2 regions of the Polaromonas sp. P1_E12 genome follow, and region 1 is predicted to be linked to the other one. Evidence: predicted binding sites of a transcription regulator. Region 1 holds the regulator's gene; the other holds the start of a gene.
What was found. The regulator NrdR, encoded in region 1, represses ribonucleotide reductase genes. The targets are predictions, from matches to a motif close to CACNANATNTNGTG.
Positions count from the first base shown of each region.

Region 2: the regulator NrdR is predicted to act here: its motif matches at 3,438-3,451, upstream of AC1D13_RS21665 (ribonucleoside-diphosphate reductase subunit alpha).

Region 1 is NZ_JBFUBB010000002.1:489,900-497,189, reverse strand. Features, by position in the region: gene AC1D13_RS08200 (lytic transglycosylase domain-containing protein) at 1-300, shown strand, start outside; ZMP/ZTP riboswitch at 440-569, shown strand; gene glyA (serine hydroxymethyltransferase) at 614-1,858, shown strand; gene nrdR (transcriptional regulator NrdR) at 1,959-2,408, shown strand; gene AC1D13_RS08185 (GspH/FimT family pseudopilin) at 2,516-3,142, shown strand; gene pilV (type IV pilus modification protein PilV) at 3,133-3,732, shown strand; gene AC1D13_RS08175 (PilW family protein) at 3,729-4,730, shown strand; gene AC1D13_RS08170 (pilus assembly PilX family protein) at 4,730-5,413, shown strand; gene AC1D13_RS08165 (pilus assembly protein) at 5,422-7,290, shown strand, end outside.
Region 2 is NZ_JBFUBB010000009.1:90,790-98,079, reverse strand. Features, by position in the region: gene AC1D13_RS21670 (ribonucleotide-diphosphate reductase subunit beta) at 1-225, opposite strand, end outside; gene AC1D13_RS21665 (ribonucleoside-diphosphate reductase subunit alpha) at 357-3,266, opposite strand; gene ampD (1,6-anhydro-N-acetylmuramyl-L-alanine amidase AmpD) at 3,709-4,326, opposite strand; gene AC1D13_RS21655 (sigma-54-dependent transcriptional regulator) at 4,295-5,743, opposite strand; gene AC1D13_RS21650 (two-component system sensor histidine kinase NtrB) at 5,749-7,290, opposite strand, start outside.

The DNA of each region.
Region 1 (7,290 bases):
CTGCGCGTAGGCGTCAAGGTGCTGCAGGAATGCATCGCCCGCGCCGGCTCTGTCGAGGGCGGCCTCAAATACTATGTGGGCGCAGCCAACATGGACGACGACGGCGGGTACGCCGGCAAGGTGATGGGCGAACATGCCCGCCTGCTGGCCGTGGTGGCGTCTGCCTCCAAGCGCGGTGCGCCCTCGCCTTTCTTCACCACACCCGGTGGCACGTCGCGCCCGGTACCGGCCTCCCTGCCGGCCACACCCGACGCTGAAGGCAAGACGCCTGACAAGGTGGCGCTGCTGAACCAGTCCTGATTCGGCCGCTTTGTGGGGGCCTTTTCACCCCATGCACTGCCAAAAAGCCGGGCCGCTGCCAGCGCCCCGGCTTTTTGCTTTTCGGGCTGCAGGTGAAGAACCCCGGAGGCGGCAGGTTTTAGGCGCGCTCAGTTACACTAGCGAGGTGCGCGACTGGCGATAGGCTCAAGGTTTTCGCAACCATTGGAGCTGACGTGGGACACCACTGGGAAGCGCACCGCTGAAAGCCGTTGGGCCGAAGCGTTCAGCCGTTCGCCTGGGCAGCCCTTGTTTCATTCATTGAATAGCAGGGACCACGTCTTTAAGGACTGCCATGTACCACCGCAACATCCTGGTCGAACAAACCGATCCCGAAATCTTCGCCGCCATCCAGGCTGAAAATGCCCGGCAAGAGCACCACATCGAGCTGATTGCCAGCGAAAACTACGCCTCGCCCGCCGTCATGGCCGCGCAGGGCTCGCAGCTCACCAACAAATACGCCGAAGGCTACCCCGGCCGCCGCTACTACGGCGGCTGCGAGCACGTGGACGTGGCCGAGCAGCTGGCCATCGACCGCATCAAAACCATCTTCGGCGCCGAGGCCGCCAACGTGCAGCCGCATTGCGGTGCTTCAGCCAATGAGGCCGTGTTCCTGGCTTTCCTCAAGCCCGGCGACACCATCATGGGCATGAGCCTGGCCGAAGGCGGCCACCTGACGCACGGCATGGCCCTGAATATGAGCGGCAAGTGGTTCAACGTCGTCTCTTACGGCCTCAACGACAAGGAAGAGATCGACTACGACGCAATGGAGCGCAAGGCTCACGAGACCAAGCCCAAACTGATCATCGCGGGCGCGTCGGCTTACAGCCTGCGCATCGACTTCGAGCGCTTCGCCAAGGTGGCCAAGGCCGTCGGCGCGATCTTCATGGTCGACATCGCCCACTACGCCGGCCTGGTGGCCGCAGGCGTGTATCCCAACCCGGTGCCGCACGCCGACATCGTGACGTCGACCACACACAAGAGCCTGCGCGGCCCGCGCGGCGGCATCATCCTGATGAAGGCCGAGCACGAAAAAGCCATCAACAGCGCCATCTTCCCAGGCCTGCAGGGCGGCCCGCTGATGCACGTGATCGCAGCCAAGGCCGTGGCCTTCAAGGAAGCCATGGCGCCCGAGTTCAAGGCTTACCAGCAGCAGGTCGTGAAAAACGCGCAGATCGTGGCCGACACCCTGACGCAGCGCGGCCTGCGTATCGTCAGCGGCCGTACTGAAAGCCACGTCATGCTGGTCGACCTGCGCGCCAAGGGCATCACCGGCAAGGAAGCCGAAGCCGTGCTGGGCAGCGCCCACATGACGATCAACAAGAACGCCATCCCGAACGACCCGGAAAAGCCGATGGTCACCAGCGGCGTGCGCATCGGCACCCCGGCCATGACGACCCGCGGCTTCAAGGACGAAGAAGCCCGCATCACGGCCAACCTGATCGCCGACGTGCTGGACAACCCGCGCGACGCGGCCAACATTGAAGCGGTCCGTGCCAAGGTCCACGCCCTGACCAGCCGTTTCCCGGTCTACCGCTAATCATGACGGGCAGCGCGGACACTATGATTTTGATAGCTACCCGCGCATGTCCTGATTGGGCTGGAGGCCGATTTATGCCTTCAAACCCGGACCAACCCTGATGAAATGCCCTTTTTGCGGCCACCTTGAAACCCAGGTCGTAGAGACGCGGGTGGGTGAAGACGCCGAGTTCATACGCCGCCGCCGCCAGTGCGGCGCGTGTGAAAAGCGCTTCACAACCTATGAGCGGCCCGATGTCACCTTCCCGTCCATCGTCAAGAAGGACGGCAGGCGCATCGAGTACAAGCGCAGCAAAGTCCTGGCGTCCCTGAACCTGGCGCTGCGCAAGCGGCCCGTCAGCACCGAGCAGGTCGACTCGGCGGTTGAACGTATCGAGGAAAAGCTCCTGAGCCTGGGGCTGCGGGAAGTGCCGTCCAACCGTATCGGCGAGCTCGTCATGCGTGAACTCCGCAAGCTCGACAAGGTCGCCTATGTCCGCTTTGCGAGCGTCTACCGCAGCTTTGAGGATATTGACGAGTTCAAGACGCTGGTGGACGAGGTCCGGCGGTAGAAATCGCTCGCGGCGCAGAAAAGCGTCCTGTCCGCTACCAGATTAGTGGTAGCCAGAGTCCGACAGCCGGAGCCTCGCGCGACAAACCCGGTTCCTATACTCACGACATGCGAATGACCGTGTGCTCAACATCCTTACGCCGCCCAGCCAAAGCGGCCCCGCGCGCTTGCAACGCAGGCTTCACCATCATCGAAATCATGGTGACAGTTGCTGTTTTAGCCATGATTTTGGCCATAGGGCTGCCTAATTTGAGGCAGTTTGTGGTGCGAAACCAGGCTGGCGCCATCGCAGCCGAATTTACCAATGACATATCGCGTGCGCGGGTTGAGGCGATCAGCAGAAATAACTGCGTCACCATCTGCATGTCAACCAATACGTCAAACGCATTGACCGGCGGTACCCCCACGTGTGCAACCGCAGGGAGCAACTGGCAGACTGGCTGGATAGTTTTTTCCAACCCCAGCTGTAGTGCTACCCAAAACAACCCGACAACAGTCGGTTCAAGCCTGATTTCCGTGCGCCAGACCGGCAACGAAAGCTTTGAGCTGGCCTCTAGCGGATCGGATCGGCGCATGACCTTTGACTCGCGAGGGCTCGCTGCGGGTATTCAATCCAACTTCACGCTTGCCTATATCCTGGAAAACACCAGCAGTCCGCACTACCGGTCTATTTGTATCAGTTCTGCAGGTCGAGTGAGCGTTAAACAATATGCGGGAGTCAGTGCATGTCCATAAGTCGCCAGCGAGGTGCAGGCCTGATCGAGGCCTTGATCGCCATGCTTATCCTTTCCATCGGTGTGCTGGGCATGGTTGGCATGCAGACAGCCTCTCTCAAATTTGAACAAACCGGATGGGTGCGGTCAGCACTGTCGTCCAGCATCAGCGGCTTTGCGGACCGCATCAGGGCAAATGCCAGTGCGGTCGAGACTGATTACAGCTTCTCCCGGACCTATGCCGCCGAACGTGCATCCATTGATGGAACCCCAACCTACCTGAACCCGGCCAAAGATTGCAACACTGCAACCTGTACCCCGACCGAGCTGGCGGCCTATGACCTCGCTGTCTGGCGTCTTGACCTGAACAGCCAGCTGCCGGGCGCGGTGGGCATCGTGACGTCGACCGGAACCAAGGGCACCAACCTGCGCTTTCTGGTGACAGTGGCCTGGTATAGCAAGGACAACCTGGATGGCACGACTCTGCGTTCCCCCGATTCGTGCACAGCCACTACAACAGGCATCGCGTCGCGAAACTGCTGCCCCGCAGCGCTGGGCACCTCTACCGCCCTGGCCGGCGTGCAATGCGCCAATCTAGAGATGATTCCATGAAAACACTTCACACCGGAAGGGCGCAAGCGCGCTACCGCCAGCGCGGTTTGACACTGATCGAACTGCTGGTCAGTCTGGTCATCAGCCTGGTGCTCGCCCTCGCGGCAGCGGCGGCCTACCTGGGGACTCGCGCAACCGCCACTGCTTCCGCCAATATGGCGATGCTGAACGAGACCGGCAAGCTTGCGCTGGACATGGTTGGCCGGGACCTTCAGATGGCGGGCTTCTATCCCGCGATCATGGCCACCACCTCCGCGGCGCCCAACTTGTTGGGCAAGTTCAGCAACACCAAAAACTCAACGGCTCCAGCCTACGAGCAAGGGTTGTTTGGATGCGATGGCGCGGTATTCAACCCGACCACCAGGACTTGCGGTACCACCGTAGCCAACGCACCAGACTCGGTCGTTATCAACTATTTCGCCATGCCCGAGCTGGACGCGAGCACTTTTGGAAATGGGTTTGACTGCCTCAGGCAAGCAGTTTCACTTGACCCGAACAATGCAGGCCAGATCACCGCAGGACTGCCGCGCTACGTGTCCAACCGCTTTGGCCTGGTCGCCACCAGCTATACGGCCCAAGGGGTCGGCAGTACCACCCGAACAGTGAACACCAAAAGCCTGGGATGCAACGGCAATGGGAAAAACCCGGAAGACACTGTTTATCAACCGATTTTTGAAGGCATTGAAGACATGGTGATCCGGTATGGCGTGGCTGCCGGGGTAACCAGCCTGTCTCCTGAGACCTACCATACCGCTGCCGAAGTGACCGCATTGCCCAAGGTCGGAGATTTGACCTCGTGGCAACGCGTCACTGCGGTCAGGGTGTGTTTGCTGACCCGCACGCAGGAAAATTCACGCACCCAGGACAAGGCCGGCTCCTTGCGCAGCTATGCCAATTGCCGGGGTGCCAACGTCACCTATACGGCCTCGGACCGCACTATCTACAAAAAGTACGAGCGCGTGTTTGCCATTCGCAACAACTTGACAGGTATCTACTAATGCGAGCCGGCATACCAATCACCGCCCCACGCCTCGAAAGAGGAGTGTCCCTGCCTGTGGTCTTGATGTTCCTGCTGGTCATCACGATTCTCAGCACCATCGGCATGCGGCGCGCAACCACCGGTGAAACGCTCTCGAGAAATCAACTCGACTATGAAGTCGCCCGCCAGGCAACAGAAGCCGCACTGCGCGACGCAGAACGGGACTTGCGTTCGCTTGTACCCACGGTACTCCCCAATGCCCTGTGCGCGCGCAACGACGACAGGCCCGTAGGAGGAGCAACCAGGGCGCCGAACTTCGACAATACCTGCCCCAGAGGGCAATGCCGGTTCGAACGGACGTATTACGACACGAGCAACTACACCACCGTCACCAACCCTGAACCCTGGTGGCCGACCATCAACGGGAAAAAAGGACTCTGGGAGGGGCCACCTGCTTCGCCCAGTGCCAAACCAAGCGATGCGTTAGGTGTCGGCACCAATTGCACCTTTACCGGCGCAGTACCTCTGGGCACCTTTACCGGGGTCCCGAGATTCGCCGGCGTCGCACGGCAGCCTGAATACCTGATTGAGTACCTCGCCGCAGGCAACGACAAAGTCATGCGCATTACGGCCCGTGGTTTCGGTGCAGATCTCAATACTGAAGTTGTGATGCAGACTTATTTTCGCCCCTACATGAAGTGAGAAAATCCATGAAAAAAATCATTACTATTGCCGGATTTTTACTTGCAGCGCTCACTTCGCAAGGCGTGGCATTCGCGCAGGCACTGACTCCGGCCATCCCGCCAAACATCGTGACCTCGACCCCGAGGCCCATGATCATGCTGAACATGTCGAAAGACCATCAGCTTTTTTACCGGGCGTATGACGAGTTCTCGGATCTTGACGGCGACGGAATCCCCGAAACCACCTACAAGCACAGCTTCAATTACTACGGGTATTTCGACTCCTATAAATGCTATAGCTACAGCGGCACGACAAACCGCTTTGCGCCCGTCAGCACCAACACGGACAAATATTGCACGGGCAACTGGAGCGGCAACTTCCTGAACTGGGCCACCATGACCCGCATGGACGTGGTGCGCAAGGTGCTGTACGGCGGCTTGCGTTCCACCGACACCAATGCACTGACCATTCTGGAGCGTACCAGCCTGCCGACAGATGCCCATTCATTCGCCAAGTATTACAAGGGCGACGACCTGGATCAGCTTACGCCTTTTACGGCCAGCCAGCTTGCGGCTTCGAGCGTCATCAGCAACGACAACACCAATAACGCGCGGCGCCTTATCGAGTTTGCGTTCAATTCCAATAAGGCTCACAAGAACGGTCCCGGCACCGCGCCAGCGGCAGCCATTGCCACCACTTGCCAAACTCTTGTTGAAACTTACTATGGCGGTGCAACCAATGCCCCCCCTCAGTACAACTGTGTGACGCATTCCGTCGCCCAGGCCACCACATTCAATGTCGAGGTCGGCGACCAGATCAGGGCGGTGTACACGACCACGCCAGCCCAATACATGGAAGGTGTCGCGGTGGCCGTAGACCCTGCCTGGATCACCATGGTGATCACGCCAACGGGTTATGTCGGTGCGACCGCTGGAACACCTACGCTGACCATCAAGCAATGGACCATCCAGAACCTGACCCAGACTTCTGCCACCATCTGCAATACCACGCTGGGTGACAACCTGACCGCCAACTCGCCGTTCAATACCAACACGGCAGGCAACGGCGATTCCCACACCAATGCCAACCCGCCCTTGATGCGGATCGCCAAGGGCGACTACCAGCTCTGGAATGCCAATGAGCGGTGGCAGTGCCATTGGAGTGGAGAAAAAAGTGCCTCCAACGGTAACAACGTAGGCGTCACCGGATTGGGATCCGGCTCCAGCAATCCCACAAAGAGCACGGCGGGAGTCATCATTGGCACCACTGGCCCTGACTTTATCGTGCGGGTCGAGGTTTGCGCATCGGCGCTGCTGGGTACCGAAAATTGCAGGCAATATCCGTCCGCCAATTTCAAGCCAATCGGCTTGCTGCATGAGTACGGTGAAGGCAACCTTGCCGAATTCGGACTGATGACCGGCTCCTTTGCCAAAAATATCAGCGGCGGTGTCCTTCGAAGTAATTTGCAGACATTTCGCAATGAAGTGAACTACACCACCGATGGCACGTACACCGCCACGCAGGGCATTGTTTACACCATCAACAAGTTGCGCGTTTATGGGTATCGCTATAGCGACGGTACCTATATCGGGGACGGCAACTGTACTTTCCAGCTGACATCACTGACGGACAACCAGTGCACCAGCTGGGGCAATCCCATGGGTGAGATGTTCACCGAAGCGCTTCGCTATCTTGGTGGATTGTCGGCAAGCGGTACTTATGACTACACACAAACAGGCTCAAAAGATGCCGCCATGGGGCTGCCAAAGCCTGCCTGGATTGACCCGGTGAACCGGGCCAACGCCGCCGCCAAGACAGCTGCCGATGCCATTTTCGGCCAGGGCCAGTGCCGCGCCATCAATGCCATCAACTTCAATGCCAGCGTGACGTCTTAT
Region 2 (7,290 bases), on a different contig from region 1:
GGAGGCCTTGACGCGTTGTGCCTTGGCGGGTGCGGCGGCAGACGTAGAAGGTGCTGCAGCTTGCACAGGTGCGAACGCGCCGTCGTTGAGCATGCGCACTTGCGCCTGGGGCTGCTCGGCAGTGTTCAAAGAAAGAGGCGGAAGTTCCATCGAGCGGCCTTCAGGCAAGCCGCTGTTGTGAGATGTTTGCAAAGATGGTTTGACTTCTTCGTCCCAGGTCAACATAGAGGTTTCCAATACTTTGGGATTATGAAAGCAGCGATACAAAATGAAAAGTGTTCATTCACATCGCTACAAAATTGTGTTGCTCAATTACATCGAATCGTGCGATGAAGCTCAGCGCACGATTCGGTGTTTTATTGGCAGGCCTCGCAACCTGGGTCATCGATTGCACAGAATTTGATGTCGGTCGCGGGCGATGCACTCATCTGCGCCTGCGCTGCGGCGGCTGCCGCTTCGAGCGCGCTCATGCCGCCGCCTGCCGTCGCGGTACCCGATGACACCGAGTTCATCTTGCCCGCGGTCACGGTCGACTTCTCGGCGTGCGTCGCGCTTTGCGTGCGCAGGTAGTAAGTCGTCTTGAGGCCGCGCAGCCAGGCCAGCTTGTAGGTGTCGTCGAGCTTTTTGCCCGAAGCGCCTGCCATGTAGATGTTGAGCGACTGTGCCTGATCAATCCACTTCTGGCGGCGCGCTGCCGCCTCGACAATCCAGGAAGTTTCAATCTCAAACGCCGTGGCGTAGAGCGCTTTGACGTCCTGCGGTACGCGATCGATCGGGCGCAGGGAGCCGTCAAAGTGCTTCAGATCCACCACCATCACGTCGTCCCATAGGCCCAAGCGCTTCAGGTCGCGGACCAGGTAATGGTTGATGACGGTAAATTCACCCGACAGGTTGGACTTGACCGACAGGTTGCCAAAGCAGGGTTCGATACAAGCATCCACCCCAATGATGTTGGAGATGGTGGCTGTGGGCGCAATGGCCACGCAGTTGGAATTGCGCATGCCGTCTTTGGCAATCTTCTTGCGCAAAGCGTCCCAGTCAAGGCTGGCGGAGCGGTCGACTTCCACATAGCCGCCGCGCTGCTCGGCCAGCATGTCCAGCGTATCCAGCGGCAGGATGCCCTTGTCCCAGAGCGAGCCTTTGTACGTGGCATATTTACCGCGCTCTTTGGCCAGTTCGGTCGATGCCCAGTAAGCGTGGTAGCAGACAGCCTCCATGGATTTGTCGGCGAACTCGACAGCTTCCTGGGAAGCGTAAGGCACGCGCAGCTCGTACAGGCAGTCCTGGAAACCCATGATGCCCAGGCCCACAGGGCGGTGGCGCATGTTGGAATCGCGGGCCTTCTTGACGGCGTAATAGTTGATGTCGATCACGTTGTCCAGCATGCGCATGGCCGTGGTAATGGTCTTTTTAAGCTTCTCGTGGTCGACTGCGCCGTCCTTCAGATGCTGGACGAGGTTGACCGAGCCGAGGTTGCAGACAGCAGTTTCGGTGTCGCTGGTGTTGAGTGTGATTTCGGTGCACAGGTTGGACGAGTGCACGACGCCGGTGTGTTGCTGCGGCGAGCGCACATTGCAGGCGTCCTTGAACGTGATCCAGGGATGGCCGGTTTCAAACAGCATCGACAGCATCTTGCGCCACATGTCGGTGGCCTGCAGCTTGCGGGATGGCTTGATTTCGCCGCGCTCGGCCTTGGCTTCGTAGGCGGTGTAGATTTTCTCGAAGTCCTTGCCGAACTTGTCGTGCAGGTCGGGTGTGTCCGACGGTGAGAACAGCGTCCAGCTGCCCTTTTCCATCACGCGGCGCATGAAGAGGTCGGGAATCCAGTTGGCGGTGTTCATGTCGTGCGTACGGCGGCGATCGTCACCGGTGTTCTTGCGCAGTTCCAGGAACTCTTCAATATCCAGGTGCCAGGTTTCCAGGTAGGCGCAGACGGCGCCCTTGCGCTTGCCGCCCTGGTTGACCGCCACGGCGGTGTCGTTGACGACTTTGAGGAAAGGCACGACGCCTTGCGATTCGCCGTTGGTGCCCTTGATATGGGCGCCCAGGGCGCGCACAGGCGTCCAGTCATTGCCCAGGCCGCCGGCAAATTTGGACAGCAGCGCGTTTTCCTTGATGGCGTCGTAGATGCCGCCCAGGTCGTCGGCGACGGTCGTCAGGTAGCACGACGACAGCTGCGAGCGCAGCGTGCCGGCATTGAACAGGGTGGGCGTGCTCGACATGAAGTCGAAGGACGAGAGGATTTCATAGAACTCGATCGCGCGTTCTTCGCGGTTGATCTCGTTGAGCGACAGGCCCATGGCCACGCGCATGAAGAAAGCCTGTGGTAGCTCGATGCGCTGTTTGCGCACGTGCAGGAAGTAGCGGTCAAACAGGGTTTGCAGGCCGAGGTAGTCGAATTTCAGGTCGCGTTCGGGCTTGAGCGCGGCGCCCAGGCGGGCCAGGTCGAACTGCTGGAGCTTTTCGTCGAGCAGCTCGTTTTGTACGCCCTTGGCGATGAACTGCGGGAAATACTCGGCGTAGCGAATCGCCATGTCTTCCTGACTGACTTCTTCACCCAGCACTTCGCGGCGGATGGTGTGCATCAGCAGGCGTGCGGTGGCGTAGGTGTAGTCAGGGTCTTTCTCGATCAGGGTGCGCGCTGCCAGGATGGACGCCTTGTAGACCTCGTCAATGGGCACACCGTCATAGAGGTTGCGCATGGTTTCCGCAACGATCGGGTCGGGCTTGATATCCGCGCCCAGGTTGGCGCAGGAGGCTTCAATCAACGCCTGCAGGTTGCGGATGTCCAGCGCGACGCGGTTGCCGCGGTCGGTCACATGGATCAGCGGCGCTGCGGGCGCCTGGGTTTGCGGCTGGCGTGCGCGCTCTTGCGTGCGCTTTTCGCGGTACAGCACGTAAGCGCGGGCGATCTCGTGGTGGCCGCCGCGCATCAGGCCCAGCTCGACCTGATCCTGAACGTCTTCTATATGAAAGGTTCCGCCGCCTGGGCGCGAACGCATCAGGGCGCGGATGACCGCCTGGGTCAGGCCGTCAACGGTTTCGCGGACGCTGGCCGAAGCCGCACCCTGCGTGCCATGCACGGCCAGGAAAGCCTTCATCATGGCCACGGCGATCTTGTTGGGTTCGAACGGCACCACGCCGCCATTGCGGCGAATGATCTGGTAATGGGCGAGCGGGTTGCTTTGCGCGTTGGTATCGCCGGTTGCTGGGTTGCTTGCCAGAACGCTCGACGTGACGGGCACCGCGTGTTGTGCAGTTTGCATGACTTCCTCTTTGCTTTGTTTTATGGGTGGTTTGATGTGCTGTTCGGGGTCTCTGGATATATTGAGGTATTGCACAGGCCTATCAACCTGCTCCTTCATTTCCTGACCCAAATTACATCAAACTGAATTAGGGCTTAGACACTATACCTAGGGTATGGAGGGAATACAAGCCACTACAGGTAGTGTATCGCTGACTGAATGCACCGTTACGTTTTGTGGCTTTTTAGGCCCCATTCCAGACGCCTCGATCAGGGCTTGATGGTGGCTCGTTCAACTTCGCTGAAAGCCTGATGCCATCAGGCTTGCGAAGCTGATGCGGCGTTGTGGCGCGGCTTTTCGCGGGCTTGGGTTGAGAGCGCCGGCCACTGCTGGCGCGGTAAAAATAACCGGAAATTTCAACAGCAAGACGCACCGCAATGGTGAGTGCGTGCAGGTGCACCAGTCACATGATTTCGGGAAAACACCTAGCCGGTGACGACAGCGAGTTTTGCAGCAGAGGCCAGTTGAAGCCAGGGCCCGGGTCCTGCTTGCGGCCGGGTGCAATGTGCTCGTGCCCGGCGATGTGCTCAATGGGGTAGCGCTGCAGAAGCGAGGCGCATAGCCCGGTCAGGGTTTCATACTGGGATGCTTCAAAGGTATCTCCCTCAAGGCCTTCCAGTTCGATGCCGATGGAATCGTCGTTGCAGTTGGTGCGTCCGCGGTAGCTGGATTCCCCGGCATGCCAGGCGCGGTCGTCACAGCTCACAAACTGCCACAGAGCGCCGGTTCGGGCGATGAAAAAGTGCGATGAAACCTGCAGGCCGCGAATGCCCTGAAAGTAAGCGTGTGCCTCCCAGTCGAGCTGGTTGGTGAAAAGGCGTTCGACGTTGCCATTGCCGAACTCACCTGGCGGCAGGCTGATGGAGTGGATGACGATCAGGTCGATTTGCGCGCCGGGAGGGCGTGGACCAAAGTTGGGCGAAGCCAGTGCGCGTGCATAGCGGTACCAGCCGTTTTGCCACAAAGGCCGGGGAAGGGCATTGGGGCTTTCAGGCGGGGTCATCAGCAGGGTCAAGTCCATCGGCCAGGTCGTCATTGCCCGGCGTGGCGATATTCAGGCGTGCAATGCGGTAGCGGATCTGCCGCAGGCTCAAACCCAGCCTCGCGGCGGCGGCGGTACGATTGAAGCCGGTCTCCAGCAAAACCTTGGTCAGGATGTTTCGCTCCTGCCCGTCCAGATAATCCTGCAGGTTTTCCGGGACGGCGACGTGCTCTTCGACCGGCGCATCAAAATGCAGCACGCTTCCTTCGCCGAGCGCCACGGCCCGGTGCAGGATGTTTTCCAGCTCCCTGACATTGCCGTTAAAGGGCCTGGACTGCAGCTGCTCCATCACGGCATCCGTCAACTCGGGCATCTTGAAGCCGGACTCCTGGCAGATTCTTGACAGCAGGGCATTGCAGAGTGCCGGCAAATCCTCCCGGCGTTCGCGCAAGGCCGGCACGGCAATTTCAATCACATTGAGCCGGTAATAAAGATCCTGGCGGAATGTTCCTTCCTGGGCTTCCGCCGCCAGGTTTTTGTGCGTTGCGCTGACGATGCGCACGTCAACGGTGTCCTCCTGCGGCGAACCCAGCGGCCTGACGGTGCGCTCCTGGATGGCGCGCAGAAGTTTGGATTGCATGGCCAGCGGCAGGTCGCCGATTTCATCGAGAAACAAGGTGCCGCCCTTGGCTGCCTGGAAGTAGCCTTGCCGGTCCTGCGCTGATCCGGTGTAAGCGCCCTTTCGTGCACCGAAGAACTCCGCTTCGAGGAGGTTTTCGGGTATGGCGCTGCAATTGACGGCTACAAAAGGCCCTGTCGCGCGGTGGCTGCAGCCGTGTACGGCGCGTGCAACCAGTTCCTTGCCGGTGCCCGATTCCCCCTGAATGAGGACCGGCGCCATGCTTCCCGCCACTTTGACGATGCGCGACTTGACGGCGCGCATGACGGCAGATTCACCCACCAGTTTTTGCAGAATCTGGGTGCCGTCCCCGCTTTTTTTCTGGGCGGAGGGGGCGGTGCCGTGTTCCGGTGCGCTTCGATCGCTTTTGGCCTGTAGTGCAGGATGCTTGGCACCCTGCACGGCGGATGCCACGACACTGCGGAATTGTTTGAGGTCGACCGGTTTCGTGAGGTAGTCAAACGCGCCGGCCTTGAGTGCTTCCACCGCATTTTCGGCCGAGCCGTGGGCCGTAATCACCACGCATCGTTCGGGCCTTTGCTGGTCTATCATGTCTCGCAGTAATTCGAGGCCAAGGCCATCTGGCAGGCGCATATCGGTGATCACAGCATCGAAGTGATGCGCCTTGAGCTGCTCCCGGGCCTGCAGCAGGTCACCGGCTGCCTCCACCCGATACCCTTCCCTGAGCAGCGTCAGTTCATACAGGGTGCGCAAATCCGGTTCATCGTCAATGACGAGGATACGTGCCTGCTGGGGAACGGGAATGGGGGTGCTCATGGTTTTCAGGTTGGCATTGTGGCAAAAGAAGCCGCAGGCAAGGTCATAGACGGACTGGAGGGTGCGAATATGACAAAAAATTCGTTTCCCTCAATGCCGCTGCGCTGCACGCGCTGGTAGCCGATCAGGGCGCCATAGCGTTCGCACAATTCACGGCAAATGTACAGGCCCAGCCCGCTTGAGCGGCTTTCAGAGGAGAAAAATGGTTCGAACAGGTGTGTTTGCACGGTTTGCTCCATGGGTTGGCCATCGCTCCATACGGACAGACGGGCCTGCCCGGGCGTAACGAGCTGGGTGGAGACTTCAATGGCGTGAGAAGATGTGCTGGCATAACGCAGGGCGTTGTCCAGCAGATTGACCATCAGGCGGCGCAAATGCTCGGGCTCAAAGCACACAACGGCATTACCTGAATCTGCCGTGATCTTCATGCGTCGGGACGCTTCAGTCTGCCCTGCCCAGTCCGCGGTAATCTTGTGAGCGGTTTCGTCCAGTGCCAGGGTGGTGGTTTGTGGCGAGGGCAGGTGCGCCTGGGCACGTGAAATGTTCAATACCTCATCGACGATTCTGGCGAGACGTTGCGCATTTTGCCGGATCATGCCTGTGAGCTGGCGGTGCGGCTCGTCTTGCAGGTCTTCTTCCAGCAAGGCATTGGCTTGAGAGATCGCCGCCAGCGGATTCCTGATTTCGTGTGCCACTGCGGCCGACATGCGTCCCATGGCTGCCATCTTCTCGGTCCTCACGCGGGCCTCCATTTCACGCAGGTCCTCCAGGAACATTACACAAAGGCTTTCGTGGGTGCCATTTTTCGAGGCGGCAAGACGAGTGCGTACATGAAGCCGCCGGGTATTGCTGCCCGGGTATTCAAGGCTGATGTCCGCTTCCTGGGGGGTTTGCGTGCTGAACGTGCTGTGCATCAGTTCCGCCAGGGGCAACCAGGCCGCCTCCATGACGAGGATGAAAGGCGCGCTGCGAACTGAATCCCGGGCTCCCAGCAGGCGCCTGGATGCCGGATTGGCCGACCGGACGATGCCGTTGATATCGACCACCAGCACGCCGTCGGCCAAGGTTTCAATGACCAGTTCGTTCACCTGCGTCTGCATGCGCGCGGCGGACTGGCTGCGTTTTGCCAACTGCTCTTCACGGGCCAGCCGCAAGGCGAGGTGGTTCGCAAGCAGCGCGACCAGGAAAAAACCGGAACCGCTCAAGCCCGACTGGAGGAATCGGGCATTGAAGTCGCCCAATACCTGAAGTGAGCTCCACCAGGCGTCGGCCAGAAGCAGCAAGGTCACGCTGGCTGCGGTTCCGAAGGCCAGCAAAATCGGTCCAAGGATGGAGGCAAGGAGCACCGGCAGGGCAAACAGCGGCGTGTAGTTGATGCCGCTCGATTGCAGGAAATTGAGTGTGGAGAACGTGATGACGTCCACGCCGATGGTCAGTAACCACTGTGCGTCAAAGGTGCTTCGTGGTGGCCGCGGTTTGGCCCACAGGCGCACGGCCAGTGTGGCGCACAGGTAGGCGATGCATACCCCAATCGACCAGCGGTTGGT